DNA from 4 places in the Ensifer sp. YR511 genome. Region 2 is predicted to be linked to each of the others. Evidence: riboswitches for the same ligand, from Rfam matches in the RefSeq annotation. Region 2 holds a riboswitch; each other region holds the start of a gene.
The links. A riboswitch is a leader RNA that binds a small molecule or an ion and turns the genes downstream of it on or off. The one in region 2 is predicted to bind cobalamin.
Positions count from the first base shown of each region.

Region 1 (7,982 bases), on a different contig from region 2:
GGGCTGGGATTTACGATGCGTTAACGATACTGTCGGCAATCTCAGAGAATGGCAAAGCGGTGTATCTCCACGACAGGGATGATTCTGCGCCTCGCGACCTTCATCGGTCTGGCTTTCGCGGCGGCGATCGCACGCGCCGGTGAAATGGAGCCCTGGAAGACCAAGTCGAATGCCATCATCGTCGACGCCTATGAGATGAACAGCATCGACTGGGAAACGATGCTTGGCGACAAGCGCGTTTCCGGTTTCATCGCCAAGGCCTCCGACGGCCTGCCCGAAAGCTTCTCCTGCACCGGCGACCACAACGGCGACACCTTCAACCACTGCAAGACCATGTGGCGCAAATACGCCGTCAGCCGCGAGCTCTACCAGACCCGCCGGATGATTGCCCGTTCGCACGGGCTGCTGTGGGGTGCCTACCATCTTGCCCGCCCGGGCAATCCCGTCGACCAGGCGAACCATTTCCTCGATTACGCCGATCCGCGCGACGACGAGCTGATGGTGCTCGATCTCGAGGGCATCGATCCGGACAAGTACATGTCGCTGGAGGACGCCGCCATCTTCGCCGGGCACATCAAGACCCGGACCGGGCGCTACCCGATCCTCTATACCAACCACATCACCGCCAAATACATCGCCGCGCACCGGGCCAAACACCGGCTGCTGTCGCGCCTGCCGCTCTGGTACGCCCGTTACAAACCGGATATCCGCCAGGTTTTCCCGATGGGCAACTGGGACAGTTACGCGCTGTGGCAGTTCTCCTCGGGCATCAACTGCGGCAAGCGCCGCTGCCCCTACCGCGTGCCGGGAACGCTTGACGACATCGACGTGAATGTGGCGGCAATGTCGCCGCCGGCGCTGAAAGCGATCTGGGCACAGGGCGCCTTGCTGCCGGAAAAGCCACTGCCGCTGATGCTCGTCGCCCAAGCCGAGCGGGGAACGGGCATGCTGGCGGTGGCAAGGGCGACTGCGATGTTTAGCGAGCCGCTGCTCGTGAGCCGCGCCGACGCTACGAGCGGCGCCGGCAGCGGCGTCGACATGTTGGTGACCGGCTCGATCGATTTCGCCCGCCAGGAACGTGCCCTGCAGGTGGCGATCGCCGGCAATGATGCCGCCCAGGGCGCATGCTCCAAGACGGAGGCCGGCACCGACGCCCCGGCAAGCGTTTCCGCCAATCCGATCCCCTGCAACGCGCCCTAAAGCCTCTCGCTTGAAAAAGCATTCACGCGACAGGCACTAAGCGCTTGTTGTTATGCATGTCGTTGCCGCAAAACCGCTGCACACTTTTGCGCGACATCATTAAAGCCTTCAAGCTTCGATCTGGACGTCTCCGAGCGGTCGCGAGCAGCAGGCGAGGATGTAGCCCTCATCGATCTCGTCGTCGAGAATGCCGCCATTGTGGCTCATATCCACCTCGCCTGAGACCTTCATCACCCGGCAGGTGCCGCAGATGCCGCCTTCGCAGGCAGCGCCGATGCGCACGCCGTTGGCGCGCGCCGCCTGCAGGATCGTCTGGCCGGGCTTGGCCTCGATCTCCTTGCCGCTCATGGTGAAGGCGATCTTGGCGGCCTGGACCTCGCCCTCGTCACCGGCGCCGGCGCGCACGGCAATCTCTTCCGCCGCAGGTGCGGCGGCCGGCTGGAAGCTCTCCTCGTGGTAGCGGCCCATGTCGAAACCGGCCGATTTCAGCATCTCGCGCACGCCGCGCATGAACGGTTCGGGGCCGCAGCAGAAAACGGTGCGGTCCATGAAATCGGGCGCAAGCAGCGGCAGCTTGGCGCCATCAATGCGGCCGCGAAGCCCGTGCCAGCCGTGGCGTGCCTCATGTCCCTCGACGATGAAGCCGAGGTTCAGCCCGGACATCTGCGTCGCCAGAACCTCCAGCTCCGAACGGAACAGCAGGTCCTCCGGACGACGCGCGCAGGAGATGAAGGTCACATCCGTCTCCGGCACGCAGTCCGCCATCCAGCGCGTCATCGACATCATCGGCGTGATGCCGGAGCCGGCCGAGATAAACAGGTATTTGTCGCCGGGATGGCGGACGAAGCTGAAATCGCCAAGCGGGCCAAAGGCGCGGAGTTTCATTCCGGGCTTCAGGTGCTCGAACATCCAGCGGGTGCCGATGCTGTCTGACTGCGCCTTGACGGTCACGGCGATCGACAGCGGCCGCGAGGGCGTCGACGACAGGGTGTAGGTGCGCATCACTGGCTCGTCGGCGACGGGCAGTTCGAGGGTCACGAATTGCCCGGGCAGATAGCGAAACCAGGCGGGCTTTTCGGCCCGGAAGGTGAAGGTCATGACATCGGCGGTCTCGACGACCGCCGATGTGCATTCGAGCATCTGCTGCCGGTCGATCCAGACGTGGAGCGCGTCGAAATGGTGAAACGAAGAGGCCATCTGCATGTTAGGCGACCCTTGAAAGCGGAGCCGCGTCGCCGGCAAGGCGCTGCTCCATGAACTTGCAGTACCACTCGACGAACTGCATCACGCCACCCTCGTGCTCGGGCGAATAGGGACCGGGCTCATAGGCCGGTGAGCGGATGCCGAAGGCATTTTCCTCGACGATCTGACGGTCCTGGTCGTTGGTCTCGGTCCAGACATGCGTCAGTTCATCTAGATTGTAGTCGACGCCTTCGACCGCATCCTTGTTGACGAGCCACTTCGTCGTCACCTGAGTCAGTTCGGGCCCGAGCGGCAGCACCCGGAAGGTGATGGCGTGGTCGGCGAGCACATGGTTCCAGGTGGTGGGATAGTGGAACATCAAGAGCGTGCCGATCTGGCTCTGGGAGACGTCGGCGGACAGGGCCCGCCTGACGGCGCGGGCGCCCGACATGGTGTAGCTTTCGGCATTGTCGACAAGCGGCATGCGGGCGGCGCGGAACTGACCGGTCGGCGACATCTTAAATTCGCTCGGCAGGCCCTCGGCCTCGCACTTCGCCCAATGTTCGGCGATCACAGGATCATCCTTGGCGCCCTGCACCCCGGTCGCCGTCGGCGCCTCAGGATAGGTGCGGCAGAGTTCCGGATGATTGGCGGCGCAATGGTAGCATTCGCGGTTGTTTTCCCAGACGAGCTTCCAGTTGCCCTTCTCGATGATGGTGCTTTCGAACGCGACCTTGGTTTCGCCGAGCCGATGCGGCGCAAGATAGGGCAAGGCCATGTCGCGGAACGTCGTGAAATCCATCGGCTTTTCCGACAGGTTGATGAAGATGTAGCCGCCGACCGTTTCGCAATGGATCGGCTTCAGACTGTGGGCGGCCTTGTCGAAATCCTCTCCCATCTGCCGGGCAAAGAGCAGCGAGCCGTCGAGTTCGTAGGTCCACTGGTGATAGGGACAGACAAGCTTTGCCGACGAGCCTTTCGCCTGCGTGCAGACGCGCGAGCCGCGGTGGCGGCAGGAATTGTGCAGCGCCCGGATGGCGCCCTGGCGGTCGCGGGTGATGACAACGGGGTAGCCGCCGACCTGGACGGTGAAGTAATTGCCGGCCCGCGGGATCTCGCAGTCATGGCCGATAAACAGCCAATCCTTGTACCAGATGTTTTCCAGATCCTGCCTGTAGTAGTCGGGATCGATGTAAAAGGCCCGGTCGAGGCTGTAGCCGTCCTGCCTGCCCTTCAGCTTTCGAAGCATATCGTTTCTGGTGTCCATGTCCTGTCCTCATGCGCCATGTTTCGGAGAGGCAGGACAGGAACCCGCACGGGCGCACGCCCATGCGTTTGAGGCTCCGATCCGGCTGCCCGCCGCAACCCGTTACGGTTATGTCCGTCAAGGCTGGTTTCCGGGCTCAGGAGCCGTCCTTTCGGACCTGCCCGGCGCCTTCCCGGACGAACCGTCCAGTGGCCTTTGCCGAGGCTTTCGCTCCACCACCGTTGCGGGGGCAGCGCCGGGATTTGACCGGCTTCCCAATTCTCCATCTTCCCTTCGAAGACGGCACCTTGAGTAAGGATATGTAATCGCGGAAGTCACCTTGGCAGCTGCCCGATAGCGACATCCAATTCCAGAATGACGACACGGAAAAAACCGCCACAAAAGGCCACCGTCTTAGAATTTTTACATTGCAAACATATAGATAGATCACATCTTGGGCAATTGCCGACTTTTGCGGCGCGGTCGGCGCAGATGCGGGAGGGCTTCGCCCGTTTGCGACATCGCGTCAGATAGAGAACGCTAATGATGCAGCCAGGACGAAATCATTCATTAACCATGAGCCGCTAGCCTAGCCGGCGGACGAGAGAGGTCCTGCAGGCAGGCAGATGGCGCGCTGACGATCATGGCAAAGTTGAGATACTACGACGCGACAGCCGAGAAGCTGCCGACAATCCCGCCGAAGGTGGCGGTTCATACCGAATTCCTGCGCACGGGCCGGATCAACCGCAGGCAATGGTTGCCGAGCGAACGCCGGTATTTGAGCTATGAGGAAGTCGCAGACAGGACGGGCAAGAAGCTCAGCACCGCCGGCGACACGACCCATAAGCGGATCAACGGGTTCCACAACTCGATCCAGTTCCCGAAGATGATCTTCCACCGCACGCTCGTCGGCCGGCCGCATCTCGGCTACTGTCACGTGACGGCGGCGCGTACGCCGGTTACTCCCTCCAAGGACATCACCTGGTCCTTCTACTTCGCCAACTTCTTCTGCAACCTGGGCGACGAGACGCATTTTTTCGAGAGTATCCAGCCCGGCTATTCACGCATGTACTTCGCCGTCGCCATCGAACCGGGCGCCCAAGCCGGGCAAATGGTCATCAACCGCAACTTTCGTGACAACGGGCTGCTGTTTCGCACAGATGATCCCAAGGTCGCGCTGAAAAACGTACTGATGCTTGGCGCCAAGGATGACGCGTTGCGTCGCATCATTCGCAGCCTCTGAGCCGAACCGGTTCCTTCAAAGAAAATCGTTCTGTTTTTCCGGTGCGTCCGTTAAGGAAGCGTCGGAAAGGAAACGGCATGGCTGAGATCATCGACACGGATAGAGAACCGGACCGCGCGATCGCGCGCGCCTGCGCCGTTCTTGCCGAAGGCGAGCCGGTCGCCATTCCGACCGAGACGGTCTACGGCCTTGCCGCCGACGCTACCAATCCCGATGCGATCAGTCGCATCTACGAGATGAAGGGGCGCCCGCGCTTCAATCCGCTGATCTCGCATGTTTCCGACATGGCGATGGCCGAAGCCCATGTGCATTTCGATCCGATTTCGAGGCAGCTGGCCGAAGCCTTCTGGCCCGGCCCGCTGACGCTGATCCTTCGGCAGCGCGCCGACAGCACGGTTCATGCGCTGGCGTCCGCCGGCCTCGACACGCTCGGCATCCGCATGCCCGACGGTTTCTCGCGCCGGGTAATCGCTCACTTCGGGCGACCACTGGCCGCGCCCAGTGCCAATACGTCGGGCAAAATCAGCCCGACCAGTGCGGTCCATGTGGAAGCCGATCTCGGCGACAAACTGAAGCTGATCCTCGACGCCGGCCAGGCCCAAATCGGCCTTGAGTCGACGATCATCAAGGTCGACGGCGACGAGATCCGGTTGCTTCGGCCGGGTGGCCTCGATGCCGCCGAGATCGAACGCCTGCTTGGCCGTCCGGTGACCCGGCCGGAGACGGCGGGAGCGACGATCGAGGCGCCGGGCATGCTCGCCTCGCACTACGCGCCCGGCGCTGCCGTCCGGCTCGATGCCGCCGAGGTGCATGCCGGCGAAGCCTTGATCCGTTTCGGCGGCAATCGGATCGCCGGCGAAGAGCAGGCGGCCGTCGTTCTCGATCTCAGCCCGACTGGCAATCTGCGCGAAGCCGCCGCCAATCTCTTCGACTATATGAAGCGGGCGGATGCCAGCGGCGCAGAGACCATCGCCTTCGGGCCGATCCCTTCGGACGGGTTGGGGGAAGCCATCATCGACCGGTTACAACGGGCGGCGGCACCACGAGGGTAAGATAGTGTGCGGCATCTTCTCCGCACCCACCCTCATCGAACGGCACCAATTGCGGTTATGATCGCCGCCGACCAGGAACCGAGGACCAGATCCTCAGATCGACCGATCCGATAGCGCGCGCAGGCGCAATGCGAAGTGAGGCCCATGACCACCCTTCCCTCTCCCGAACTCATCGCTTCCTTCGCCGAGATCGTCGGCAACACCAACGTGCTGACGGACGAAGCCGACAAGGCGCGCTATCTCGTCGAATCGCGCGGACTTTACCGCGGCACGACGCCGATGGTCCTGCGTCCGGCCAACGTCGACGAGGTCTCGCGCATCATGAAGCTCGCGAGCGCCACCCGCACGGCGATCGTGCCGCAGGGCGGCAACACCGGCCATGTCGCCGGGCAGATCCCGCGGGAGGGCAAGGCAGACATCGTTCTTTCGCTGGAACGGCTGAACCGCATTCGCGACATCGATCCGGTCGGCAATGTCATCGTCGCCGATGCCGGCTGTATCCTCGCCGATATCCAGAAGGCGGCGGACGAGCACAATCGCCTGTTCCCACTGTCGCTCGGCTCGGAAGGTTCAGCCCGCATCGGCGGCAATCTCTCCACCAATGCAGGCGGCACCGCCGTGCTTGCCTATGGCAATATGCGCCAGCTCTGCCTCGGCCTCGAAGTGGTGCTGCCGACCGGCGAAATCTGGGACGGGCTGCGCCGGTTGAAGAAGGACAATACCGGTTACGACCTGCGCGATCTCTTCATCGGTGCCGAGGGCACGCTCGGCGTGATCACCGGCGCCGTGCTCAAGCTTTTCCCGAAGCCGCTCGGGCATCAGGTCGCCTTTGCCGGAGTCGGCAGCGTCGAGCATGCGCTCGCTCTGTTCGAAAAGGCGTCCAGCCTTTGCGGGCCGGCGTTGACCGGCTTCGAGCTGATGCCGCGGCTCGGCGTCGAATTCACCACCAAGCACATCCCCGGCGTTCGTGATCCGATGGAAACGGTCCATCCCTGGTACGCGCTGATCGATATCTCGACGTCCGATAGCGCCGAAAGCGCGGAACGGATGGTGCAGGACCTGCTGGAGCAGGGATATGCGGCCGGCCTCGTCGAGAATGCAGTGATTGCCGCCAACGAGACACAGGCGAAGGCGCTGTGGCACATGCGCGAGAGCATGTCGCCGGCACAAAAGCCCGAGGGCGGCTCGATCAAGCACGATGTCTCCGTGCCCGTCTCCAGCATTCCGGCCTTCATGAAGGAGGCGGATGCCGCCGTCGTGAAAGCGATCCCCGGCGCCCGCATCTGCTCCTTCGGCCACATGGGCGACGGCAACATCCATTACAACATTTCGCAGCCAGTCGGCGCCGACAAGCAGGCCTTCCTCGACCGCTGGCGCGAAATCAACGCCATCGTCCACGGCATCGTTCTGAGCTACAACGGCTCGATCTCCGCCGAGCACGGCATCGGCCAGTTGAAGCGCGACGAACTCGCCGAGGTCCGGGCGCCGATCGAAATCGAGCTGATGCAACGCATCAAGCACGCGTTCGATCCTGCAGGTATCATGAACCCCGATAAAGTGCTGCGCGCCGACGGTTGACGACGCGCCGTTTCGCGCGGTGCGCGGCGATGCAACAACAGTCTTGGGCTGACCGTCAGACGGCGTGCGTCAGCGGCCGCCTGCGCGCAATTGCGAGAGCGACAGCAAGGTCTCGGCACTGACGCCAGCGCTGCCGCCGCCAGTCAGAATCGCGAGACCGGGCGATACATCCTGGTTGTTCTCGACGTCGTAGAGCGCCGTGAAGCGTTGCAGAAGCTTCTCAAGCTGACCCGGCTGCTGCAGTTCCTTGATGTTGACGGTGCGCTCGATAAAGGCCGCCTGGGCCTCAATCTTGGCGTTCTGCAAGCCCTCCGGCATGCTGTAGGCGGTCTTGATGACCTCGAACAGGGCGCGATCGGCCAGGATGTCGTAGGCCGTGTTGATGTCCGAGGCCTTGCGCTTGAAATAGAGCGCCAGGCGAATGCCGCCGTTATCGGCGCCCTCCTTCTCTTCGAGCGACTGATTGAGGAAGAGATCAACG
Region 1 covers NZ_FNGR01000003.1:6,983-14,964, forward strand. The annotation lists gene BLU15_RS07230 (glycoside hydrolase family 25 protein) at 49-1,200, shown strand; gene BLU15_RS07235 (FAD-binding oxidoreductase) at 1,309-2,403, opposite strand; gene BLU15_RS07240 (aromatic ring-hydroxylating oxygenase subunit alpha) at 2,405-3,649, opposite strand; cobalamin riboswitch at 3,753-3,954, opposite strand; gene BLU15_RS07245 (DUF6656 family protein) at 4,272-4,871, shown strand; gene BLU15_RS07250 (L-threonylcarbamoyladenylate synthase) at 4,949-5,923, shown strand; gene BLU15_RS07255 (FAD-binding oxidoreductase) at 6,068-7,501, shown strand; gene BLU15_RS07260 (DUF1217 domain-containing protein) at 7,571-7,982, opposite strand, start outside.
Region 1: linked by a shared signal. The riboswitch ahead of BLU15_RS07240 (aromatic ring-hydroxylating oxygenase subunit alpha) and the one ahead of metE (5-methyltetrahydropteroyltriglutamate--homocysteine S-methyltransferase) in region 2 are both predicted to bind cobalamin.

Region 2 (7,982 bases):
CATGGCGCGGAAAAACTGCAGGAACAGGAAGATCGCGAACACCGAGATCGAGAACGGCGCCACTAGCGCTGCGTAGCTGTTCAGCACCGACAACCTGTCGAAGGCCACGTAAATGGGCAGCGCGGTTGCGTGGATCGGCACCAGGAGGCCGAGCATGACCAGCACCATCATGGTGCGGGCCGCCCGAAACTTCAGCTTCGCCATGGCATAGGCGCAAGGGATGGCGACGACGATCTGGATGACGAAGATCAGCGCGCAGACGACAACGCCGTTGAAGAGCAGGGTCGTCATCGAGACGCGCGACAGCGCCTTGGAAAAGTTCTCGATATAGGACCACTCCTCAGGGATCAGCGACAGCGACGAGGAGAAGATCTCGCTCTGAGCCTTGCCGGCGGTCGAGACCATGAAGATGTAGGGCGCGAGGAAGATGAGCGCGCCAAACGAGAGAACGGCGAGGCGAATGAGGCGGGTGACGGAGATGGTGTTGGTCATGCGTAGTGAACCTTCCGGTCGAGCACGCGGTACTGCAGGAACATCAGGACGACGAGGATGGCGAGGAAGACGACGGTCATGGCCGAGGCATAGCCGACGCGCAGATAGACGAAGCCCTCCTGGTAGATGGTGAAGAGCAGCACCTCCGACGCCTTGTTCGGACCGCCCTCGGTCAGCGTCTTCACCGTCTCGAACACCTTCACTGAGTTGATGATGCTGATGGTGGTGACGAACAGCGTCGTCGGCCCGAGCATCGGCCAGGTCACCAGCCGGAAACGATCGAACCAGGTCTTGGCGCCGTCGACTTCCGCTGCGGCATAGAGCTCGCGCGGGATGGCGGTGAGACCGGCAAGGAACAGCACCATGTTGAAGCCGACCGACTGCCAGATGCCGATGATCGACAGACCATAGAGCACCGTGCCGGAGGCCCCGAGCCAGTTGGGGCCGGCAATGCCGAAAACGGCCAAGAAGGTGTTAATCGGGCCGATGGTCGGGTGAAACAGGAACTGCCAGACCGTCGCCATGGCGACGAGCAGCGAGGCCACCGGCAGGAAATAGACCGTGCGGAAGAACGCCCGCCCCTTGGTTTCCGCCTCGATCAGCATGGCGATCGCCAGCGCCAGCACGATCGAAACCGGTGTGACGATCGCGGTGTAGATGGTGGTATTCCAGAGCGAGCGCCGGAAGGTGCGGTCGCTGAAGAGTTCGGCATAGTTCTCGAAGCCGACAAAGCGGAAGCTGCCGTAGCCGAGCTCGAAATCGGTGAAACCGAGAACGATCACCGCCGCGGTTGGTAAAAGGATGAAGAGGACGAGCAGCGTGATGGCCGGCAGCGCTAACAGCCAGGCAATGCGGGCCTCGCGGCGATCGGGATCGGTGGTCGCGGCATCGATCGCCGTCTGGGTCCGCAGCCGCTGCGCCGGCTGGGCACCGTCTCGCAGAGATGAATGCTGAGGCATTGCCTCCAGCCGATCTCCCCCCTTGTGGGGGAGATGCCCGGCAGGGCAGAGGGCGGTATCCACGAAATCCGCCGCCCCTGCCGCCGTATCCCGATTGGAACCCGCCTTAGCCATGGATCTTCTCCAGCGTCGCGGCGATAGCGACCCGCTCGGCTGGCAGCCGGGTGCCCTCGCCGTCGAACAGCATCGCCCGTTCCGGCATGAACTCGACGTCAACGGGCTGACCGATCGCGAGCACCGCGGCCTCGGCAGGTGCTGACTTGGCAGTGACCAGCTCGCCGATCGCATCGAGGCGGGCGTGAACGATTACCTCAGAGCCGAGGAACTCCATACGCTCGACCCGCGCGCTCAACCGGCCGGCGCTTGCCGCATGGAAGCGCACGAATTCCGGGCGGATTGCGAGCTTCACTGAAGCATCCGGCGCCTGTCCGCGGCTTGCCAGAAGCACCAGATCGCCGAAGCGCACGATGCTCGCCGTATCCGTGCGGGTCTCCAGCACGTTGATCTTCGGCTGGCCGAGGAAGCGTGCGACCTCGATATGGGAGGGGTTGTCGTAGATCTCCTTCGGGGTCGCCAGTTGCAAGAGATTGCCGCCGATCATCACCGCCACTCGATCCGCCATCGACAGCGCTTCCGACTGGTCGTGGGTGACATAGAGCGTCGGCACGCCGGCGCGGCGGTGGAGATCGACGATCTCGCCGCGGGCATGGACGCGCAGGTTGGCATCGAGATTGGAGAGCGGCTCGTCCATCAGGAAGACGGCCGGGCGGCGCACCATGGCGCGGGCGAGCGCCACGCGCTGGCGCTGGCCGCCGGACATCTGGCCGGGCTTGCGGTCGAGCAGGTGATCGATCTTCAGCGCCAGCGCCATTTCCTTGACCTGGCGCTGGATATCGCTGCGGATCTGCTTCTGCCCCGGCATCAGATTGCCGATCACAGGCAGGCGCTGCGCCGCTGTCAGCCGCCGCATCGCAAGCGGCACGGCGATGTTCTCGCCCGTCGTCAGGTGCGGATAGAGGGCATAGGACTGGAAGACCATCGCGACATTGCGATCGGCCGCCGCCATGCGCGCGACACTGCGGCCGCCGATGACGATCTCGCCGCCGTCGCCATGATCGAGACCGGCGACGATGCGCAACAGCGTGCTCTTGCCGCAGCCGGAAGGACCAACGAGCGCGATGAACTCACCCGCCTCCGCCTGCAGGCTAACCCCCTTCAGGATCGCGTTACCGCCATAGGACTTGGTGATACCCTCTAGCGAAAGCACGCTCATTGCGCGGCCTCCACACGGACCGTCTTCTTGGCCGCCAGCGGGTAGACCTCTTCGACGATCGGATCGAGCAGGTGGCTGGTCAGTCCCGGCACCGCGATGATCTCGCTTTTGACGTTGACGTCGCTAAACTCGTGTACGACGGCGCCGACCAGCCGCTCGCCCGGCATCGGCCGTTCCAGCGTATCAATGATGAAGGAGGTCGGCGGCGCCCAGACGAGCGACGTCCCGGCGTGCTTGCCCGTCCAGGCCCAGTGCAGGTGGCCGCTTGCATGCAGCGCCACCTCGGCTTCGGCGAAAAGATCAAACAGGCGTTGGCGCTGGCGCGGACGGATGCCCCAGTAGCCGGTGTCGCCTTCGCCCGGATCGTCGACGAAGAGCGGCTTGTGGGCAAAGACGGCCACCCGGCGGCCGTCGCGGCTGAGCAACTGTTCCTCCAGCCAGGTAAACTGCCTGTCTTCTTCTTCGTCCTCGAAGCCGATCAGCAGGCTGTTGAGGCCGAGCAGCCGCCAGTCGCCATGGTCGCGGCCCCAGTAGTCCGGACCGGCGAGCCGGCGCCAGCGGGCAAGCCGAACTGGATCCACCGGCTGGTGCGAACCCGGCAGATGGCCGACATCGTGATTGCCGGGAACGATCAGCACCGGCATCGAGAGCTGGCCGATCAGATCGAGCGAGAAGGTGATGTCGTCCTCGTGGTCGGCACCATCGATGGTGACGTCGCCGGTGTGGATGACGAGATCGGGTTTTACCGCCTCGATCCAGGCGCGAACCGGTTCCCAATTGCCATTGAAGTGGCTTTTGGCGGGCTGAGATGGGTGTCGCTGATCTGGACGATTTTCATGGAAACGGGCCTCCGACGATGGCGTGCGGTATCCGCGTCGGAGGGCTGATACTTCCCTTCTCTGCGGTTGGCCGCAGTCTTTAGGGAGCCGCCATGTCAGTTTGGTAACAGCCGTTCTCAGCTGATTTTCAGTTTCTCCATGAAAGCGTCATCTTCAGAAGACCGACGGGCCGAGTAGGCCCCGTTGTGTCTCTACATTGCGCCGCGGTCGGTCCGACGCGACGCCGGACAGGATTGCTCCATCACGGTCGAAAGCATGGCGTTCGACGCATCGGCCTCGGCGACGACCCAGTCGCGAAAGGCCTGGATCTTCTTCTGCCGCCTGGTGCTTTGCGGATAGACGAGCCAATAGGCGCGGCCGTCGCGCACCACATGCTCGAACGGCCGGATGAGCCTGCCGCTCTTCAGTTCATCCATCAGAAAGGTCGAGACGGCAATCGCAATGCCGTGATCCGCAAGGATTGTGGCGACATCCATCGCCTGCACGTCGAAGATCAATTCGGTGCCATTGCTTGCCGGCGGCTCGACGCCGGTTTCGATCATCCACCGCCGCCACCAGCTGGCGTTGCCGAAACGCCGGACTCTCAGAACGTCCGCGGGCTCCTTGAGCTGGTGCTTTTCCAGGAAGGATGGCGTGCAGACAGGCACGTAATCGAGCGGAAACAAGGGAAAGACATCGTTGCCCGGCCAGTCGCCGGCGCCGCTGCGCACCGCGAGATCGATGGCGTCACGTTTGAAATCGACCAACTCGGTCGACATGTGCACCCTGATGCTGATGTTGGGATGCGCGGTCTGAAACGACGCGAGGCGCTGACCGAGCCAGCTCGACACGACGGTTGGCAGCACCGAGATGTGCAGGTGATGCTCGGTCTTGTCGGCAATCTCCGAGAAGGCCGCCCCTAAGAGATCGATCGCTTCGGTCACCTTCGGCGCTAGCTGCCGCCCGGCGCCGGTCAATCGCACCTCGCGCGGAAGCCGGACGAACAGCGGCGCGCCGATGCGATCTTCCAACAGCCGGATCTGATAACTGACGGCCGCCTGCGTCATGCCGAGCTCTTCGGCGGCGCGGGTGAAACTCAGGTGCCTGGCGGCGGCCTCAAAGGCGCGCACCGCACTCATGGGAGGAATCTTGCTCATGGAACTGAGATAAGCATTCTTTATGCCAGCATGCGAGAAATCGCTTTGCGCGAAACGGCAAAAACCCTCACTTTTTTCGCGAACACACGCCCTTGAGAGAAGTGAGGATAGCAATGCTTAGCGCAGTGCGATCAACGATTTACCATGTCCTGAACTGGGCCGATAAGACCCTCAGCCCTCCGGTTGCCATCGACACGTTCAACGAGTTCCAACTCCGGGATATCGGCCTGACGCGAGATCAAGAGCATATCCGCGCGCGCGTCGGCGACGCGGCGGATCCGTGGCAGTGGCCGGAGGAGGTCGCTTCGACCAAACCGCAACCGTCCCGTGAGCGGAAAGCAATGGAAAGACCTCGTCCTGCCACTGTCTCGCCGCGGGCGGCGGCGGGAGAGAATAAAGACATAAGCATTTCTTTATGCGATTGACGAAGAGCTCGGGACAGGGCATTGTCGCCCCATCGTGGTTCTTCGCCCGCCTTTGGAGGGACGGAGCTAAGAGGGAATTCGGTGCGGCGCCAGACAAGCGCCCATGCCGGAGCTGCCCCCGCAACTGTAAGCGGAGAGCGGCCGTTCGAAGATGTCACTGAGGGAGACGCCTCGGGAAGACGGAACGGTCCGTGACGACCCGCAAGCCAGGAGACCTGCCGCGATGAACAACGTCCACGGGCGGGGTGTCCGATGAGGCGCGTTGAGGACGCGGGATCGCTCTCGCGCCGCGGCTGCGTCGCATTCAAGCCTTGCCCATAACCTTCGGGGTAAGGAAATGACCATCAAGACTGCCAATCTCGGTTTCCCGCGCATCGGCCGCCGTCGCGAATTGAAATTCGCGCTCGAACGCTATTGGGCCGGAAAGGCCAGCCGCGGCGAACTTCTCGATACCGGAGCCAAGCTCCGCGCTGAAAACTGGGCCGCGCAGAAAACGCGCGGCATCGACATCATCCCCTCCAACGACTTCTCCTTCTACGACCACGTGCTCGATACCGCCGTGCTTGTCGGCGCAATCCCGCCGGCCTATGGCTGGACGGGCGGCCCGGTCGATCTCGACACCTATTTTGCCATGGCGCGCGGCTCGGCCGGAACGCCCTGCGCCGCCGGCTGCACCCATTCGGGAAGCAGCAGCGGCACTCCCGCGCTCGAAATGACAAAGTGGTTCGACACCAACTATCACTACATGGTGCCCGAGTTCGACAGGGATCAGCGCTTCGAGCTCACCCACAATCGGCCGCTGGAAGCCTTCCAGGAAGCTCAGGCCCTCGGCTATCGCACACGCCCGGTGCTCATCGGCCCGGTGACACTGCTGAAGCTCGGCAAATCGAAGGGCGGCGACTTCGATCCGGTCGATCTGATCGAACGGCTCCTGCCCGTTTACGTGAGGGTCCTGGCGGAGCTTGCTGACGCCGGCGCCGATTGGGTCCAGATCGACGAGCCTTGCCTGGCGCTCGATCTCGCGGACAAGGATCGTCGCGCTCTCGACCTCGCCTATCGCACGTTCGACACCGACGTGCCCGGACTCAAGATCATGCTGGCGACCTATTTCGGCTCGATCGGCGACAACACGGCAACGGCATTGGCGCTGCCGGTCGATGGACTGCATGTCGATCTCGTGCGCGCGCCGCAGCAGATCGACACGCTCATCCAATCGGCTCCGGCGGACCGGGTCCTATCGCTCGGGATCATCGACGGCCGCAACATCTGGCGGACCGATCTGGCCGGCCTGTTCCGCCGGCTGCAGCCTCTGATTTCGGCCCACGGCCGCGACCGCATCGAGCTCGCACCTTCGTGCTCACTCCTGCACGTGCCTATCGATCTCGAGCTGGAGCGTGCGCTCGACCCGGAACTTTCCTCCTGGCTCGCCTTCGGTACGCAGAAACTCGACGAACTCAGCCTGCTTGCCAGCGCCTTCGAGCCGGGGCTTGCCATTTCCGAGCACGTTTTCGCCGCCTCGATCGCGTCCGCCCAGGCGAGGCTCACCTCACTCAGGATCCATGATCCTCTGGTCGCCGGGCGCTTGAAAGCGCTGACGGATGCGGACAGCAAGCGGCAATCCCCGTTCGCGGGCCGCCGGGCACTGCAGGCGAAGAAGCTGTCATTGCCGCTCTTCCCGACAACGACGATCGGATCCTTCCCACAGACATCGGAGGTTCGGCAGGCCCGTTCACTGCATGCGAAGGGCGAACTCAGCTATGTCGACTACACCGCCTATCTTCGCCGAGAGACCGAAGTGGCGGTGCGCTGGCAGGAAGAGGTCGGCATCGACGTACTCGTTCACGGCGAGTTCGAGCGCAACGACATGGTGCAATATTTTGGCGAGCAGCTCTCGGGCTACGCCTTCACCCAGAGCGGCTGGGTGCAGAGCTACGGATCGCGCTGCGTGCGTCCGCCTGTTATCTTCGGCGACGTTTCGCGACCAAACCCGATGACGGTCGAGTGGGCGACCTTCGCGCAGTCGCTGACCGATCGCCCGGTCAAGGGCATGCTGACAGGTCCGGTCACCATGCTGCTATGGTCCTTCGTTCGTGACGACCTGCCACGTTCCGTGGTGTGCCGGCAGATCGCACTAGCACTGCGCGATGAAGTCTCGGATCTCGAGGCCGCCGGCATCGCCATCATCCAGATCGACGAACCAGCACTGCGCGAAGGCCTGCCGCTGCGAAATGCCGATCGCAAGGCCTATCTCGACTGGGCGGTGGAGTGCTTCCGTCTCAGTGCAGCCGGGGTGGGCGATGCGACCCAAATCCACACCCATATGTGCTACTCCGAGTTCAACGACATCATGGCCGCAATCGCGGCGATGGACGCCGACGTCATGTCGATCGAGACGTCGCGATCGAAAATGGAACTGCTCGGCGCCTTCGCCGACAAGGCCTATCCGAACGAGATCGGCCCGGGCGTCTACGATATCCATTCGCCACGCGTGCCCGGCGTCGAGGAAATGGTGCATCTCATCGAAAAAGCGACCGAGGGCCTCACGCCGGACCAGATCTGGGTCAATCCCGATTGCGGACTGAAGACCAGGCGCTGGGAAGAGACGCGGCCGGCGCTCGTTAACATGGTCGCCGCCGCCCGCTCGCTTCGAGCGGCTTTTGCCGCCGATACGCGCGAAGCCGTCAAAGCATGACGGGGCAACACGAAGTCACGACGGCGCCGGGGGAAACCCCGGCGCCACAAACCCTGATCGACATCGTTTTTCCAGGCGATACCAATCATCATGGCACGCTCTTTGGTGGCGCCGCCCTCGCGTCGATGGACCGGATCGCTTTCATCGTCGCCACTCGTCACGGGCG
Region 2 covers NZ_FNGR01000009.1:49,758-57,739, reverse strand. The annotation lists gene BLU15_RS17445 (carbohydrate ABC transporter permease) at 1-492, opposite strand, end outside; gene BLU15_RS17440 (carbohydrate ABC transporter permease) at 489-1,451, opposite strand; gene BLU15_RS17435 (ABC transporter ATP-binding protein) at 1,558-2,724, opposite strand; partial or broken gene BLU15_RS17430 (metallophosphoesterase) at 2,721-3,562, opposite strand; gene BLU15_RS17425 (LysR substrate-binding domain-containing protein) at 3,755-4,681, opposite strand; gene BLU15_RS17420 (hypothetical protein) at 4,813-5,124, shown strand; cobalamin riboswitch at 5,143-5,362, shown strand; gene metE (5-methyltetrahydropteroyltriglutamate--homocysteine S-methyltransferase) at 5,462-7,816, shown strand; gene BLU15_RS17410 (acyl-CoA thioesterase) at 7,813-7,982, shown strand, end outside.

Region 3 (7,982 bases), on a different contig from region 2:
CGCCGACGAGCTTTCGGGCTGGCTTTGGGAAGACTACGGCTTCTCCTGGATCATCTTCACGGATCCGGCCCGCACCGTTTCGACGGCGCTCAAGGACGGCGCATCGGTTCCGGCAGAGGTGGCCCGCGTGCCGCTCGACGAGGTCGATGATCTCGTAGACGAAGCCAAGCGCCGCTACGACAATGCGCTCAGGAACAACGACGGCACCTACAATCTCGATGTCACGACGCCAGATGCGCAGTCCGTGATGCCGGCCGTGCCCGGCATCCACGCGGTGGACCTGCGCGAGATCGGTGGGCGCATGAGTGTTGCCGTGGTGCAGGCGGTCATCCCCGAGACATTGGTGGTTCCGGCGGAACGGCGCGATCCGGTGCTCATGGTCGCCGTTCGGCCGGTCACGCCGAAAATGACGCGCGAGATCGCGGCACGGCTGGGTATTCGCGGGCTGGCCTTTGTTCCGCTCAACGAGCGGCCTGCAGGCAGTGCCTATGCGTCTGTCGGGCGCTGCTCCGATTCGTCCTGTCTCGTGGCCGCCTGGGTGCCGAAATCGCCCGGTGGGTTCGTCCGCGCGGAGCTGTTGCCGAGCGTCATTATCATGGCGATCGTCGCAGCACTGCTGATGGCCTTCGTGGCGCTGCGGTTCTCGACGCTCTTTGCCGCCCTGCAGCAGAGCGAGGCGCTGAACCGGCACCTTGCCAAGCACGATCGCCTGACGGGGCTGATGAACCGCAGCGGCTTCGACGATATGCTGGCGGCAGCCCTGTTGCGGGCATCGACGCATCCGTTCACGCTCGTCTATGCCGACCTCGATGAATTCAAGGAGGTCAACGACCGCCACGGCCACGCCGCCGGCGATGCCGTGCTGGTGGCCATGGCCGAACGCTTTCGCAACCGGGCTGGCCCGAAGGGCACGGTCGCGCGGCTTGGCGGTGACGAATTCGCGGTCATTCTCGGCGATTGCAGCGAGGCCGACGCCCGCAGCCTGACGGCCGGCCTGATCGCCGACGCGCAGACGCCGGTCGCTTTCGAGGGCCAAATGCTCGTTGTCGGCGGCAGCGCCGGCATCGCCTTTGCGCCGCGGCATGGCCTGACGGCACGCCAGTTGCTGCTGGCTGCGGACGAAGCGCTCTATCTGGCCAAGCGGCGCGGCCGCAACCGCTTCGAAACGGCGGACGACATGGTGTTACCGGCCGAAAAGAACGACGGCCAGTCGGCGGCCTGAACGTTACCCGCGGATCGGCAGCAGCGTTACTCCGGGACATTGTAGGGCGTGATCACCACCACGGCGGAGAGCTGCGGGCCGATTGCCGGCGCCTGGGCGCCGGGCCGCAGCATCATCGTGCGAAAGGCGGTGCGCGCATCGGTCCTGAGGTCGTGATGCAGCACGAAGTGAATGCGCCGTTCCCGCAACAGCGCCAGATTGTCCTCGTCGAGATCATGGGCGATGTAGCGCGCGCAGTGACGTTCGAGGCGCTCGAAGGCTGCAAGGACGGAGCGGTTGCCGCCACCGATCGAATAGGCCGCGTTGATATCGGGATTGGCCGAGAGCGCCGCGTGAGCCAGGCGGCCGGTTTCGCTGTCGCGGCCGTGGCCTTCGCTGATCTCGACGATCCGGATTGCCGGATAGCGCTCGCGCAACACCCGGCGAAAGCCGATCTCGCGTTCCTCCTCACCACGAAAGCGGCCGCTCGAAAGGGTCACCAGCACAGTTGCCGGCGCGCCGGAAAAGCGCTCCCCGAGGAGGTAGGCGGCCGTTTCGCCCGCCGCCCGGTTGTCGGCGCCGGCATAGGCCGTCCGCTGGGAATGGGGCAGGTCGGTTACCAGCGTCACGACGGGCGTGCCGCCCATCTCGAAACGGGCGACTGCGGCGACGATCTCGGGCACGTCCGGCGCCTTCAACACCAGGCCGTCGGTCCCGCGCAGCCGGATTCGGTCGAGCAGTTGCACGATCTCCTGTGGGCGCATCGTCTCGGCGAAGTGGAACCGGCAGCGAAAGACGGTGGGCGCGAAGGTCATCGCCTCGCTCTCGAAGGCGCGACGCACCGCATCGGTGAAGCGTTGTGGCGACTCCATGACGATATCGATCGCAAACTTGCGCCCCTGGATGTCGAGGCCGGCCTGCTGCTTCTCCAATTCCTCGATGGCTGCGCGAACCCGGGCCTCCGTCTGGCGGCGCACGCCCGGCCGCTCGTTGAGCACGCGATCGACGGTCGCGGTGCTGAGCCCGGCCTGAAAGGCGATGTCCTTGACCAGAAACGGATGGGCCATCGCCTTGCTCTCCTGATGGATTTTTGATGGATTCTTGCTCTATATCATGTTTTGCCGCCGCCTATAGTCGTGTTCATCAGGATGTTCCAGAGGAGGAAACGCGATGAAGACCGACAACAAAGCGCGCCAGCGGATCGACCGCGTCTGGCTCACCGAAGAGGCTTGCGATCTCGAATCGTTCCGGGCGGAAGTCGAACGCCAAACCAGCCTGTCCGACTACCCCCATGCTTCCGGCTGCGAAAAGAATATCCTGATCTATGACAGCGCCGCGCTGATTGCGGCGTGCGGCGATGCCGAGGCGCGGCGTTCTGTTCTGGCGGAGATCTGCGAGGTACTGGCGACCGGGCCTGGCGTGGCGGTTTTCAAGCGCGCCTTTGCCGATACGACAGCAATCGACGTCGCAAGCGGGGTCTTTGACGCTATCATCGAAGAGCAACATCGCAGCAACAGCGGCGGCGGCGATCACTTCGCCAAACCCGGCGCCAATGACCGCATCTGGAACTCGCTGGAAAAGCACTGCCTGAACGCGCCGGAGAATTTCGCCTCCTATTACGGCAATGCCGTCATAGCGCTCGTCAGCGAGGCTTGGCTCGGGCCGAACTACCAGATGACGGCGCAGGTCAATCGCGTCAATCCTGGCGGTGCGGCGCAATCGGCGCACCGGGATTATCACCTCGGCTTCCAGACCGCGGCCGTGATCGAGCAGTATCCGGCGCATGTGCACAAGCTTTCACCGGTGCTGACGCTGCAGGGGGCGGTTGCCCATTGCGACATGCCGCTCGAAAGCGGACCGACGCTGTTCTTGCCCTATAGCCAAACCTATGTGCCGGGCTATCTGGCGCTCAACCGGCCGGAATTCCGCGCCTATTTCGACGCACACCACGTGCAGCTTCCCCTTGAAAAGGGCGACGTTGTCTTCTTCAACCCGGCGCTCTTCCATGCCGCCGGCACCAACCACTCCCGGGATATCCGCCGCGTGGCCAACCTGCTGCAGGTGTCTTCGGCCTTCGGTCGCGCAATGGAAACCGTTGACCGACTGACCATGAGCGCGACGCTCTATCCGGCCTTGCGGGCCTTGCTGGCGGGCGGGACGCTGACGCAGGCGGAAGCGGCCAACGCGATCTCCTCCTGTGCCGAGGGCTATTCGTTCCCCACCAATCTCGACCGGGATCCGCCACTCGGCGGGTTGGCGCCGAAGACGCAGGCGCAGTTGATGCGCGAGGCTCTCACTGCGGGGACGGGCGAACAAGAGTTTCTCTCGGTGCTGGAGGCGCAGGCGAAGCGCAAGCTGAGCTGACGAGCGAGTTACAATTTGACAGGCTCCCGGTGTGTTTCAGCCGGGAGCCGCAGCCGTTTCAAACGATCATTTCCGAGGGAGGAATTCGATGAGTGGACAATTGCAAGGCAAGATCGCCATCGTCACCGGTGGTACGCAGGGACTGGGCGCGACGATTGCTGGCCTTTTCGCCGAGCGCGGCGCTGAAGGCATCGTCATCTGCGGCCGCAACGCCGCCAAGGGGCGGGCGAAGGCCGAGCAGATCGGCAAGGCAAGCGGCGCGAAAGTCGTCTATGTCGAGGCCGATCTGGAAAAAGTAGAGGACGCCCGCAAGGTGGTCGCCGCTTGCGACGCGGAATTCGGACGGGTCGATGCGCTGGTCAACGCCGCAGCTATCACCGACCGTGGCACGATCCTCGACACCACGCCCGAACTCTTCGACCGCATGTTCGCGACCAATGTGCGCGCGCCGTTCTTCCTGATGCAGGAGGCGGTGAAGATCATGCGGCGGGAGAAGACCGAGGGCACGATCGTCAACATCGGCTCGATGTCGGCGATGGCCGGCCAGCCGTTCATTGCCGCCTATTGTTCGTCGAAAGGCGCGCTCGAAACGCTGACCAAAAACACGGCCTATGCGCTTCTTCGCAACCGCATTCGCGTCAACGGGCTGAATATCGGCTGGATGGCGTCCGAAGGCGAAGACCGCATCCAGCGCGAGTTTCATGGCGCGGCTGCCGATTGGCTCGAAAAGGTGGCGGCCGACCAGCCTTTCGGTCGGCTCGTCGATCCGGCTGAAGTGGCGCGGGCCTGCGCCTATCTGTCGTCGGCCGAGTCCGGGCTGATAACCGGATCGGTGATTTGCTTCGATCAGTCGGTCTGGGGCGCCTATGACGACTCGCCGCATCCGGTCGCTCCGCTTTGAGGCGGAGGCAAACGACTAAGCTCGACAGTAGCCGGCGGAAAGTGGCGCGCCATGTCTCGACCGGGTTGGCGCGCTTGTCTTTCTCAAACGGCTGTGCACTTAGTGCCGTCGTCAGGTGCCCGCGAAAGCGGGAGAATCGGGAATCCGGTGTCATTCCGGAACGTGCCCAACGCTGTGACGGGGACGATCGCCTCTAAGAGAGCCTTGAGTTGATTCAAGGTTTTGCCACTGGATCTTCAATCGATCTGGGAAGGCGAGGTGATCGGTTGAACCGAAGTCAGAAGACCGGCCTGGCGAGATAGACCGAACCCCGCGTGGACGGCGGGAGGTTTTCGCATTGTTGGGGATCGAACGATGCTGACTGAACCGAAGGGCGGCCTTGCGGCTGCCGGCGCCTTTTCGCTGCCAGAGCGGGAGGCCGTCTACCGTGCCATCGAGACACGTCGCGACGTGCGCGATGAATTCCTGCCCGCGCCATTGCCGGATGATCTGATCGGGCGCCTGCTGGCCGCTGCGCACAGCGCCCCGTCCGTGGGCTTCATGCAGCCGTGGAACTTCGTGCTGGTGCGGGCGGAAGAAACGCGTGAGCGCGTCTGGCAGGCGTTTCGCCGCGCCAATGACGAGGCCGCGCTGATGTTCGAGGCGGAACAACAGGCCAAGTACCGTGCGCTGAAGCTGGAAGGCATCCGCAAGGCGCCGCTCAGCATCTGTGTCACCTGCGACCGCACGCGCGGCGGTGCCGTCGTACTCGGGCGCACCCACAATCCGCAGATGGACGTCTATTCCACCGTCTGCGCCGTGCAAAACCTCTGGCTTGCGGCGCGGGCCGAAGGGGTGGGCGTCGGCTGGGTGAGCATTTTCCACGAGGCCGAGATCAAGGCGATTCTCGGCATCCCAGATCATATCGAGATCGTTGCCTGGCTCTGCCTCGGCTATGTCGATCGCCTCTATCAGCAGCCGGAACTCGCCGTGAAGGGCTGGCGCCAGCGCCTGCCGCTCGACGAGCTGGTTTTCGAAGACGGATGGGGACGCAGCAAGGAGAAGGCGTAAGGCCTCGTCCGATCAATTCTGGACCGGCTGATAGGCCGGTCCCTTCGGATGCTTGAGGTCGATGGCGGTTTCTTCCTGCGGCAGGTAGGTCGGGCCGACGACGCGAACCTTGTTCTTCGACGGATCGTAAGGCCGCTCTTCGGCCGGCGCCTTGGCGGTATTGCTCGCCGCTTCCGGCTTCTTGGTCTCGATGACGATGATCGACGACTGGTCGTCACCGATCTTCGTTCCGTTTGCCTTCGGTGTGGTCGAGGCGGTCTGGGGTATCTGGCAGCCGCACTGGCCGGGTTTTCCGACGGCGCGGGTGCGATAGGCAAAGGCGTTGGGCATTTCGGTATAGGGACGGCCGGTCACGGCCGAGACCATCTTGTCGCTCTCTTCCGTGTTGAGGTCGTGAAAATAGAGCTCGGTCTCAGCCCCCGGGCAGCGCGCCCGACAGGCCTGCTCGTCGCGCGGGAAATCGGCCGGCGTCGCATCCGAAGAAACCGGGAAAAAGGCGCCGTCGCAGGTGCGCACGCACATGGTTCTGAGCGTGCCGCTATAGTAGCGCTCCTGCGGCGCGTAGCCGTCTTCGCCTCGGCCGAGCATCGGGCCGTAGGCGTCTTCCGGCGGCAGGTCGGCAACGATGTTGCGGTGGCTTTCCGGCACGTCCGGTTCCACGCTTGCGAACTCCTCGCGGTCGCCATAGCAACCGTTGATCTCCAGCGCGGCGAGGATGCGTCGCCGGCTGTCGTCGCTGCCGCCGGCGACGATCTGCTCGCGCTCGGACTTCAGCATGCGCAGATTGTCTTCCATCTCGGCGATCAGGCTGTTGAGGCCGTAGCAAGTGTCGGGGTCGCCGCCGTCGAAGCCAATGGCGTTGCCGCCACTGCAACCCGCGCGGCGGCGGTCGTTCTTTGCCCGCCGCAGCTCGATATTCTGCCGCGAGATCGCGCTTGCGTAGTCGCGCGCATCGGCATTGCTGGCGACGTAGTCAGGCAGTTGCGCGAGCCGCGCGTTCAGTCGGTCGCAGGCCGTCGATGCCAGTGACGGACCGGCACCGATCAGAACCAGAGGCACAAGGGCCGCAGCGACGTGTTTCATGCGCGTGAACACGGGCGAAAGTCTCTTCCTGTTGCCAGGTCGGCGCCGACCTTCTGCGGGTGGCTGCCAGCGGCATTCCTGTTTCGCCTCCATCATAGAGCTTGTCGGTGATCGTGCAACGACAAGCGACGGTTTGCGTTAACAGCGCAGATCGACTGATGCGCTTAGGCGGCGCGGGCGGTTTCCAGCGACATCGGACGTTCGAGCACGGTACCTTCGATGGCAGCGACCGCCTTCATCCGCGTGAGCAGATCCGGCGTTACTTCCCAGGCGACGGCAACCGCGAAAACGGAGCCGATGCGATGCGGTTCGGCGATACGCTCGCCCGGGCATCCCATGCGCCGGAACATGCGCTCCAGGAACACATCCGTCACCGTGACGATGTGGCTGATGCCGGAAGCAAGGCCCAGCTCGCCGACGCCGCACATCAGTTCGGCGGCCGCGACCGTCACCTGGTTCGAGGCGCGGTCCTGCGAGATCTCGGGCTCGATGCAGAAGCGGCTGGATTCCCAGACCGAAGCGCTGCGGATTTCCGGATTATCGCCGAGCAGGATCGGGAAGGTATCGTCCAGCATGTTTGGGCCGAGTGTCGGCAGGAGGCGAAGCGCGCCGCGCAGCCGGCCGGTATCGGGCGCATAGGACAGGACGTAGAGCGGGTTTGCCTGGTCGTAGTTGTCGATTTCCCAGTCGCCTTCGGTCTGCACGTCCCATTTCAGGAAGTCGTGGAAGACGCGCTTGCGCAACCGGAACATGTCGTCGACGGCCGCCGGGTGTTGTGCGCGGGTCTTTCCGTTCAGGATCCTGATCATCGTTTTCTCCATCCGAGTTTGGGGATGGGGCGATGCTGTCAGGCTCGCGGCGGTTGCGTAACTGTCGCTAGCGACAGTTCAAATGCGCGATATTTGCCACTAGATTTCGAGGGGTTTCGGTGGAGGCGTATTGTCGGGTGTCAAACGGAGGGTATCAGAGCGTGTCGTACGGCCTGTGCCACAGCCTGAGTGTTGGAAACGACATTCAGCTTGCGTCGCGCATTGGTCATGAAGAAGCGCACGGTGCGCTCGGAAATGCCGAGGATCGTGGCGATTTCCCAATAGCTCTTGCCGGCGGCGGCCCAGGTCAGGACCTCGGTCTCGCGGCCGGTCAACCGCATCTCTCGGGTCGAAATGCTGCCGGCCATGGCGCCGTGCTCCAGCATGGCGGCATGGAAGAGATTGGCGGCCAGCTGGAAATCGCGCAGGTGATGGCGGCGATAGGTCGTCCATTCGCCGGCTGTCATGTTGACGTTGATTGCGAGCAACGCCATGCGCCCGGCGGGCGAGGGCAATGGCAAGGCGACGCCCTCAGTGGATATGCCGATTTCCTGGGCTGCCTGGAACAACGGTT
Region 3 covers NZ_FNGR01000001.1:132,842-140,823, reverse strand. The annotation lists gene BLU15_RS00650 (diguanylate cyclase domain-containing protein) at 1-1,222, shown strand, start outside; gene BLU15_RS00645 (LacI family DNA-binding transcriptional regulator) at 1,249-2,268, opposite strand; gene BLU15_RS00640 (phytanoyl-CoA dioxygenase family protein) at 2,372-3,565, shown strand; gene BLU15_RS00635 (SDR family oxidoreductase) at 3,654-4,466, shown strand; cobalamin riboswitch at 4,563-4,775, shown strand; gene bluB (5,6-dimethylbenzimidazole synthase) at 4,821-5,516, shown strand; gene BLU15_RS00625 (DUF2865 domain-containing protein) at 5,529-6,599, opposite strand; gene BLU15_RS00620 (acyl-homoserine-lactone synthase) at 6,764-7,408, opposite strand; gene BLU15_RS00615 (helix-turn-helix transcriptional regulator) at 7,549-7,982, opposite strand, start outside.
Region 3: linked by a shared signal. The riboswitch ahead of bluB (5,6-dimethylbenzimidazole synthase) and the one ahead of metE (5-methyltetrahydropteroyltriglutamate--homocysteine S-methyltransferase) in region 2 are both predicted to bind cobalamin.

Region 4 (7,982 bases), on a different contig from region 2:
CGGCGCCGACGAGGCCCGCCAGCATGACGCGCGGCAGGCGCACGTCCCAGACGATGCTCTCGCGCCCCGCCGACCAGAAAGCCTCGACGCTGCCCGGAGAAATCTTGCTGGCGATGATCGACCAGACGGTCGCAACCGGGATCGGCGCCGAGCCGAGCGATACGCCGGCCGTGACGGTCAAGGCCAGCAGCAAAAGCGCCGTCATGAGACCGGCACCCGCCTTCAGCGCCCGTGCCGGCGCTAGGCGTGAAACGGCGACGGGACCAGGCGACGCATCCTCAGCCAGCATCGCTTACAGGCCCTCGCCCTGAAAGGCCTTGGCAAGCCTGGCAATGGCGTCGATGTTGCGCGGGCCTGGCGTCGCTTCGACATAATCGAGCACGACGAAGCGATCGTTCTTGACGGCATCGACATTCTTGAAGGCTGCATTGTTCTTCATGAAGGCGATCTTGTCCTCGGCCTTCACCTCGCCGTAGTTGACGATGACCACCACTTCCGGGTTGCGCTCGATCACCGGTTCCCAGGAGATTTCCACCCAGCTCTTTTCCACGTCGTCCATGATGTTGGCGCCGCCGGCGGCCTCGATCATCGCCGTCGGAATGCCGAAGCGGCCGGAAGTAAACGGCTTCTCTTCGCCGGAATCATAGACGAAGACCCGCGTCGGGTTAGCCTTGCCGGCGTTCGCCTTGGTGATCTCGGCAAGCTGGCGGCGATAGCCGTCAACCAGCGTCTCGGCGCGATCCTCGACGCCGAAGATGCGGCCGAGATTGAGAAGATCGACGAACATGTCGTTCATATCAGGCTTCTGCTTGGCCATCACGTGGATGCAGGATTCGGTCAGCTCGTAGACGCCGATCTTGAAGGGCGCCAATGTCTCGGGCGTGACCTCGCCGCCGACCTTCATGCCGTAGTTCCAGCCGGCAAAGAGGAAATCGGCATCGGCGTTGAGCAGCACTTCCTTGGTCGGATATTTCTCCGAAAGCTCCGGCAGTTCCTTGACGCCTTCGCGCAGCTTCTCGTCCAGCGTCTTCCAGCCGGAGACGCCGGTATAGCCGACCATGCGGTCCTGGAGCCTCAGCGCCAGCATCATCTCCACCAGGTTGACGTCGTTGGCGATCGCGCGCTTCGGCGCCGCGTCGAAGGTCACCTCGCGGTTGCAGCTCTTGACGGTGACCGGATAGGCCAGCGCCGGCGTGGCGGCGGCAAGCACGAAAAGAAGGGAAAATGGGGCAATATTGATCTTCATGAAATCGATCCCTGTCGAGGAAGTGAAAAGGAAAAGCGGGCGCCGCCGGCAGCGGCATTGTGAACGGTGGCGGTGACGCCGAAGGCGGCCGAAAGCTCGCCGGGGCTGAGCACCTCTTCGGGCGGGCCGAAGGCCGTCAGCCGCCCGGTGGTCAAGATCGCGACATCTGTCGCAAACTCGGCGGCGAGATTGATGTCGTGCAGCGTCGAGACGATTGTCAGTTTCAGCGTCTGCAAGAGCTCGAGGATTTCGAGCTGGTGGCGGATGTCGAGATGGTTCGTCGGCTCGTCGAGGATGATGATGCGCGGTTCCTGTGCCAGCGCGCGGGCGATCAGCACCCGCTGCTTCTCACCGCCCGAAAGCGTCGAGAACTGGCGACCGGCAAGATGGGCAAGATCGAGATGCGCGAGCGCATGCTGCACCCGCTCGCGGTCGAAATCGTTCCAGCCGCTCAAGCCCTCCCGCCGCGGAATGCGTCCCATCATCACGACGTCGCGCACGCTGAAGGGAAAATCGCCGGGCATCTCCTGCAAGACGACGGCGATTGTCCTTGCCGCCTCGCGGGCCGAGATCGACCAGAGATCGACGCCATCGACCGAAACACGGCCGGCATTCGGCTGCACCGCCCGGTAGAGGCAGCGCAGAAGCGAGGTTTTGCCGGCGCCATTCGGCCCGAGGATCGCAAGCCGGCTGCCGGCCGCGATCGCAAAGCCGATGTCGTTGACCAGCGTCAGGCCCGAACGCGGCCCCCAGCGAAGGCCCTCGACCGTGAGGGCTGCACCCGTCGCGTTGCAGCTCATGGGTTCGTTCCTCTGCGCGACCTCATTGGAAGTGCCCGCCAAGATCTTCGGAGACGAGCATCGCCGCGGGAATGCGGGCAAGCGTCTTGCCTTTCAGCCCGCGCGGCCGTTCCGCCGCCCGCGTCATGCCATCGCCACGCTCGGCATAGGTTGTGGCAAAGCGCACGAGATCGTCGATGTCCTCTTCCGGCGAGACGTCGCCGAAGAGATAGGTCGCCTTCCCCGTTGCCTGGAAGGCGATGGTGCAGGGCCGCGTGCAGGCCGCCATGCAGACCGTTCCGGCGATCGAGAAGTCGCGATCGAGCGGTGCGCCGAGCGCTGCGATGCTCAGGTTGAGCCGCTTGATCAGCTCGGCACCGGGCACGCATGGGCCGCCGGTGAAGCGGCAATCGGTGCAGACCGTTATCTTGTGCTGTCGGAAATTCGGCTCAGCCATTCCTGCCCTCCGCCGGACTGACGGCAAGAGATGGCGAAACGGCAAGAGGACGGAAAACCGTCGTATGAAAGCCAGTTCTTTTCCATCGGAACACCCCGTCCGTTGTGGTTGATCGGTTCGATGGCAGGTCTCCTGGCTCGCGGGTCGTGGCGCATCCACGTCTTCCCGGTCTTCGACCAGTGACATGGTGTGAATGCGCTTTCCGCTCACAGTTGCGGGGGCAGCCACGGTCTCGGCCCCATCAGGGTCGTCCGTTCCGTGTTCCCTTTTCAGCCGCTTCCGCATTGTCGCGGACGCAGCACCATCAACGCCTTCCTCGCATGAATCGGCGGATGAGACAACCGCACGACACAGGCGGGAGGGATCTATCAACATGCGGCGTTTCGTCATGCGAGATTTGTTATAAAATAACATTACGTAGCGCAAGCCGAAAATTGGGCGCCGGACACAATCCGACGCCCGCGATAGCGACCACCTTTCCGCTAAAAGACGTGCCGTGCTACCTCAGAACTCCGGCGGCAAGAGTTCGGCCGTCAGCGTCACCGCGACAGAGGCGTTGCCCGGCAGGTTGCGCACGCCGCAGACGGAGCGAACATGGCCAGCCCTTTCGCCAAAGGCGGCCGCCAGAAGCTCGGAAGCACCGTCGAGGACCTTCGGGTGCTCCAGGAAATCCTCAGTGCAGGCGACATGTCCCTCCAGCCGGACGATCTGGCGAATACGCTCGAAACGGCCGAGATGCTCATGGATCTGCGCCAGCGCGTTGAGCACTGCCAACTCTGCGGCCTTGCGCCCCTCGTCGATGGTCACATCGCGCCCGAGCAGCCCCGTATGCACGAAGCGCCCGTCCAGCAATGGCCCCTGCATCGAAACATGAAGCATCTCACCCGCCTCGATCACCGCGCGGTAGGCGCCGAGCGGCCTCGGCGGCGTCGGGAGCTGAACGCCAAGTGCGCCGAGCCTTCGGATAACCTCGTCCATCATTGCTTCCCCTCCTCGTCACCTTACGAACCGGCCGCCTTGCGGAGACGACACCGCTTTTTTCTCAAGCCCTCGAAGTTCTGCCGCCCCTATCGCAAGCAGCAAGACGCGCCGTTCCGTGCCCAGCAACTTTTCCAAGCATAACCAAGAGAAAACGCCTCATGCTTCACGTTGGGAGATAACGTTACGAATTACAACACCAGAGTTGAAGTGCCATCGCGATCCGGGCCAGTGCCGCGGTCTTGCGATCGAATGCGACCGACACATCGCGGCGGCCTCGATCCCCAACCCCAAGCAAAAACGCTGAAATGTAACATACGTTACGCTCACGTAACCCTATGCCCGTTGAGAATTTCGACGACCGAAGCGACAATTGCCGGGATTAAGATTGGGCATCGACAAGCCTCGGAAACAAGCTCAACTTAGCCGCGCAGATCCCGAAATGAAGTGACGGCAACTCAACTTTCAGAGGGGAATAGCATCAGTGAATCCCATTGATTTCTTCGTCGACACGCTTCGGACCTATCCGCCTGTCGCCGTCTTCCTCGCCCTCGGCATCGGCTTCCTCATCGGTCCGATCAAGGTCGCGGGGTTCAACCTTGGAAATGTCACCGCCACGCTGCTTGCGGGCGTTCTCATCGGACAGCTGGGTATCCAGGTTTCCGGCGACCTGAAATCCACCCTGTTTTTGATTTTCCTCTTCGCCGTCGGCTACGGCGTCGGGCCGCAATTCGTGCGGGGCTTGAGCACCGATGGACCGAAACAGATCGCCTTTGCGCTCTCCGTGCTGGTGCTGTGCCTCGTCGTTCCCTATCTCTGCGCGCTGATTGCCGGGCTGCCGCTCGGCTATGGCGCCGGCATGTATGCCGGCTCGCAGACGATCTCGGCTGCAATCGGGGTTGCGACCGACCAGATCAATTCGCTCGGGCTGACGCCGGAGCAGGCCAAGACCTTTGCCGACCAGATCCCGATCGCCTATGCGGTGACCTATATCTGGGGCACGATCGGCTCGGCGATCATCCTCGCCCAGCTCGGTCCCAAGCTTCTTGGCATCGACCTTCCGGCGGCCTGCCGCGAATACGAGGCCAAGCTCGGCGGTGGCAGCGAAAGCAGTGAGCCCGGCATTACCCGCGCCTATCACGACTTCGGCCTCCGGGCCTATCGCGTCGACGCGGCAAGCGGGCTCACCGGGAAACCGGTCAAGGACATCCTTCCCGGGATCCGCGTCTTCGTCGAGCGCCTGCGGCGCGGCGACCAGATCATCGAGGCCGATGGCAACACCGTGCTGCAGCCGGGCGACGTCGTCGCCTTTTCGGGCCGGCGTTCGCTGCTCGTCGAAAACCTGGACAACAAGCTGCTCGAGGTCGAGGACAAGGAGCTGCTCAACGCGGAAGCCGAAGTCCTCGATGTCTACGTGACCAGCAAGGCGCTCGCCGGCAAGACGCTGGCGGAAGTCAGCACCATGGATTGGGCGCGCGGCGTCTATGCCCGCAAGATCATCCGCTCGCTGGTCGAGATCCCGGTGCTGCCCGGGACGACGGTCGAGCGCGGCGACATCGTCACCATCGGTGGCGCGAAACGCCATGTCGAAGCGGCGATCAAGGCGCTCGGCTTTGCCGACCGGCCTGTCGAGACGACCGACATCGCCTTTCTCGGCTGGGGGCTTTTCATCGGCGCGATGATCGGTGCGCTGACGATCACGATCGGCGGCATCCCGATCGGCCTTTCGACCTCCGGCGGCGCGCTTCTGGCGGGCCTCGTGCTCGGCTGGCTGCGCACCACCTACCCCGCCTTCGGCCGCATCCCGTCACCGGCGCTGTGGCTGATGAACACGCTCGGCCTCAACATCTTCATCGCCGTCGTCGGGATCGGCGCCGGCCCGGGCTTTGTCGCAGGCCTGCAGGAGGTCGGCATTTCGCTGTTCATCTGGGGCGTGGTCGCCACATCGATCCCGATGATCGCCTCGGTGCTCCTCGGCCACTATGTCTTCAAGTTCCACCCGGCGATCCTGTTTGGCGCCTGCGCCGGTGTGCGAACGACGACGGCAGCGCTCGGCATGATCCAGGAGGCGGCCAAGAGCAAGGTGCCGGCGCTCGGCTACGGCATGCCCTACGCCATCGGAAACACGCTGCTGACCATCTTCGGCCTCGTCATCGTCATCATGCTCGCCTGAGGCGAACGGGCGAAGCCGACCATCGTTCAAAATGCATAGATCACAGGGAGTGTGGACCATGTTGGACAGAAATTTCTACGACAGCCTTTCCGATCTCAGCCCGTTCGAAATCAAGGACGAACTGATCAAGCTCGCCAAGTCGAGCTCACAGAAATCCGCCAAGGCTTTCCTCAATGCCGGCCGCGGCAACCCGAACTGGACGGCGACACGCGCTCGCGAAGCCTTCTTCCTGCTCGGCCAGTTTGCGCTGACGGAAGCCAAGCGCGCCTATTACGACCCGAAGGCCGGTGTGGCCGGCATGCCGCCGAAGGACGGCGCCCACGCGCGGTTCGAAAAGTGGACGAAGAAGCTGCTGCAGAACACGGCCGACTGGGACGAAGAGGATGAAGGCATCCCGCCGGCAAAGACGCTTTCCGACGCCGTCAACTACGCCATCACCACCTTCCGCTTCGATGCGGACGCCTTCGTGCACGAGCTCACGGACTCGATCATCGGCGACAACTATCCGGTTCCCGATCGGGCGCTGCACCACAACGAGATCATCACCCACGAATACCTGATGTGGGCAATGTGCGCCGGCCACCGACCGAAGGCAAAGTTCGACCTTTACCCGGTCGAAGGCGGCACCGCCGCCATGTGCTACATCTTCAAGGCACTGAAGAACGCCCGCCTGCTTAACGCCGGCGACACGATCGCGCTCGGAACGCCGATCTTCACGCCCTATCTCGAAATGCCGGAGCTGGAGGACTACGATCTCAAGACCATCAACGTCAGCGCCGAGCAGGAGGACCGGTTCCAGTTCACCGACGAAGACATCAAGGCGCTGGAGAACCCCAAGGTGAAGGCGTTGTTCCTGGTCAACCCCGGCAACCCGTCCGCCGTGGCGATGGATCCGGATTCGATCAAGCGCCTTGTCGATCTCGTCAACAAGAAGCGCCCCGACCTGATCGTGCTGACGGACGACGTCTACGGCACCTTCGTTCCGGGCTTCCAGTCGCTGCTTGGGCATCTGCCGCGCAACACGATCGGCGTCTACTCCTATTCGAAGTACTTCGGCTGCACCGGCTGGCGCCTCGGCGTCATTGCCGTCGCCGAGGACAACATCTTCGACGAGAAGATCAAGGCCCATGGCGAACCGATCCAGAAGCTCCTTGAAAAACGCTACAAGGCGATGACGCCGAAGCCGCGCGAGGTGAAGTTCATCGACCGCATCGTCGCCGACAGCCGCGACGTGGCCCTGAACCACACCGCCGGCCTGTCGCTGCCCCAGCAGGTGATGATGACGCTCTTCGGCCTGGTCGAGCTGATGGACGTCGAGAAGGCTTACCAGAAGGCCTGCATCGCCATCTGCACCAAGCGCTTCTGGAACCTGATCGAGGGCATGGGGGTCGAGTCCAATCCGGGCATCTATTTCGACCACTATTACGGTATCATCGACTTCGAGTTCTGGCTGCGCAAATATGTCGGCGAGGATGTCGTCACCTGGGTGAAGGACAACATCCACCCGCTCGACATTCCCTTCCGGCTTGCCGAGGACCACGGCATCGTGCTGCTCAACGGCTCGGGTTTCGATGCGCCGAGCTGGTCGGCACGCGTCTCCTTCGCCAACCTCAATGACGAAGCCTATTCGCAGATCGGCCGCGCCGTGCGCTCGGTGGCGCGCGGTTACGTCCAGACCTACCAGGCCGCCAAAGGCCTGAAGATCAGCTAGCCGATCGGGCGGCCGGCAGCCATGCCGGCCGCCCTTCCCCAACGCCTGGCCAGTGTTTCCCTCGGCCGACAAGCATCCCCGCATCTCCGGCTGGCGACTTTCTTTCCGCCGGCTCAGCGACCAGCGCATCATCCAGCTGAAGCGGCTTTCTTCGGCTTGGCACCGGGAGGAACCGCCGCGTGATCGACCACCTGTTCAGCATCCTGCGGGCGCATCCGGAGCTTGCCCTGTTCCTCGCGCTCGGCATCGGCTACGCGGTCGGCAAGATCACCATCTTCGGCGTCACCATCGGCGCCGTCACCGGCTGCCTGCTGGCGGGCGTGCTGATCGGCCAGACCGGTGCTGTGCTCTCCAACGACGTCAAGCAGGCGTTCTTCCTGCTCTTCCTCTTTGCCATCGGCTACCGCACCGGCCCGCAATTCTTCCAGAGCCTCAACGCCGACGCGCTGCCGCAGATCGCCGTCACCGTCACGCTCTGCGTCGTCGCGCTTGCCGTTGCGATCGTGCTGTCGATGCTCTTCGGCTTCGATCTTGGAACGGCAGCCGGGGTGCTCGCCGGCGGCGCGACGGAATCGGCGACCGTCGGCGTGGCGATCGACGCCTTCCGCAAGACGGCACCGACGCCGGAAGCGGCGAGC
Region 4 covers NZ_FNGR01000001.1:370,810-378,791, forward strand. The annotation lists gene BLU15_RS01785 (FecCD family ABC transporter permease) at 1-205, opposite strand, end outside; gene BLU15_RS01790 (ABC transporter substrate-binding protein) at 293-1,246, opposite strand; gene BLU15_RS01795 (ABC transporter ATP-binding protein) at 1,243-2,046, opposite strand; gene BLU15_RS01800 (DUF1636 family protein) at 2,069-2,482, opposite strand; cobalamin riboswitch at 2,587-2,803, opposite strand; gene BLU15_RS01805 (RidA family protein) at 2,987-3,463, opposite strand; gene aspT (aspartate-alanine antiporter) at 3,945-5,633, shown strand; gene BLU15_RS01815 (bifunctional aspartate transaminase/aspartate 4-decarboxylase) at 5,692-7,344, shown strand; gene BLU15_RS01820 (aspartate:alanine exchanger family transporter) at 7,524-7,982, shown strand, end outside.
Region 4: linked by a shared signal. The riboswitch ahead of BLU15_RS01800 (DUF1636 family protein) and the one ahead of metE (5-methyltetrahydropteroyltriglutamate--homocysteine S-methyltransferase) in region 2 are both predicted to bind cobalamin.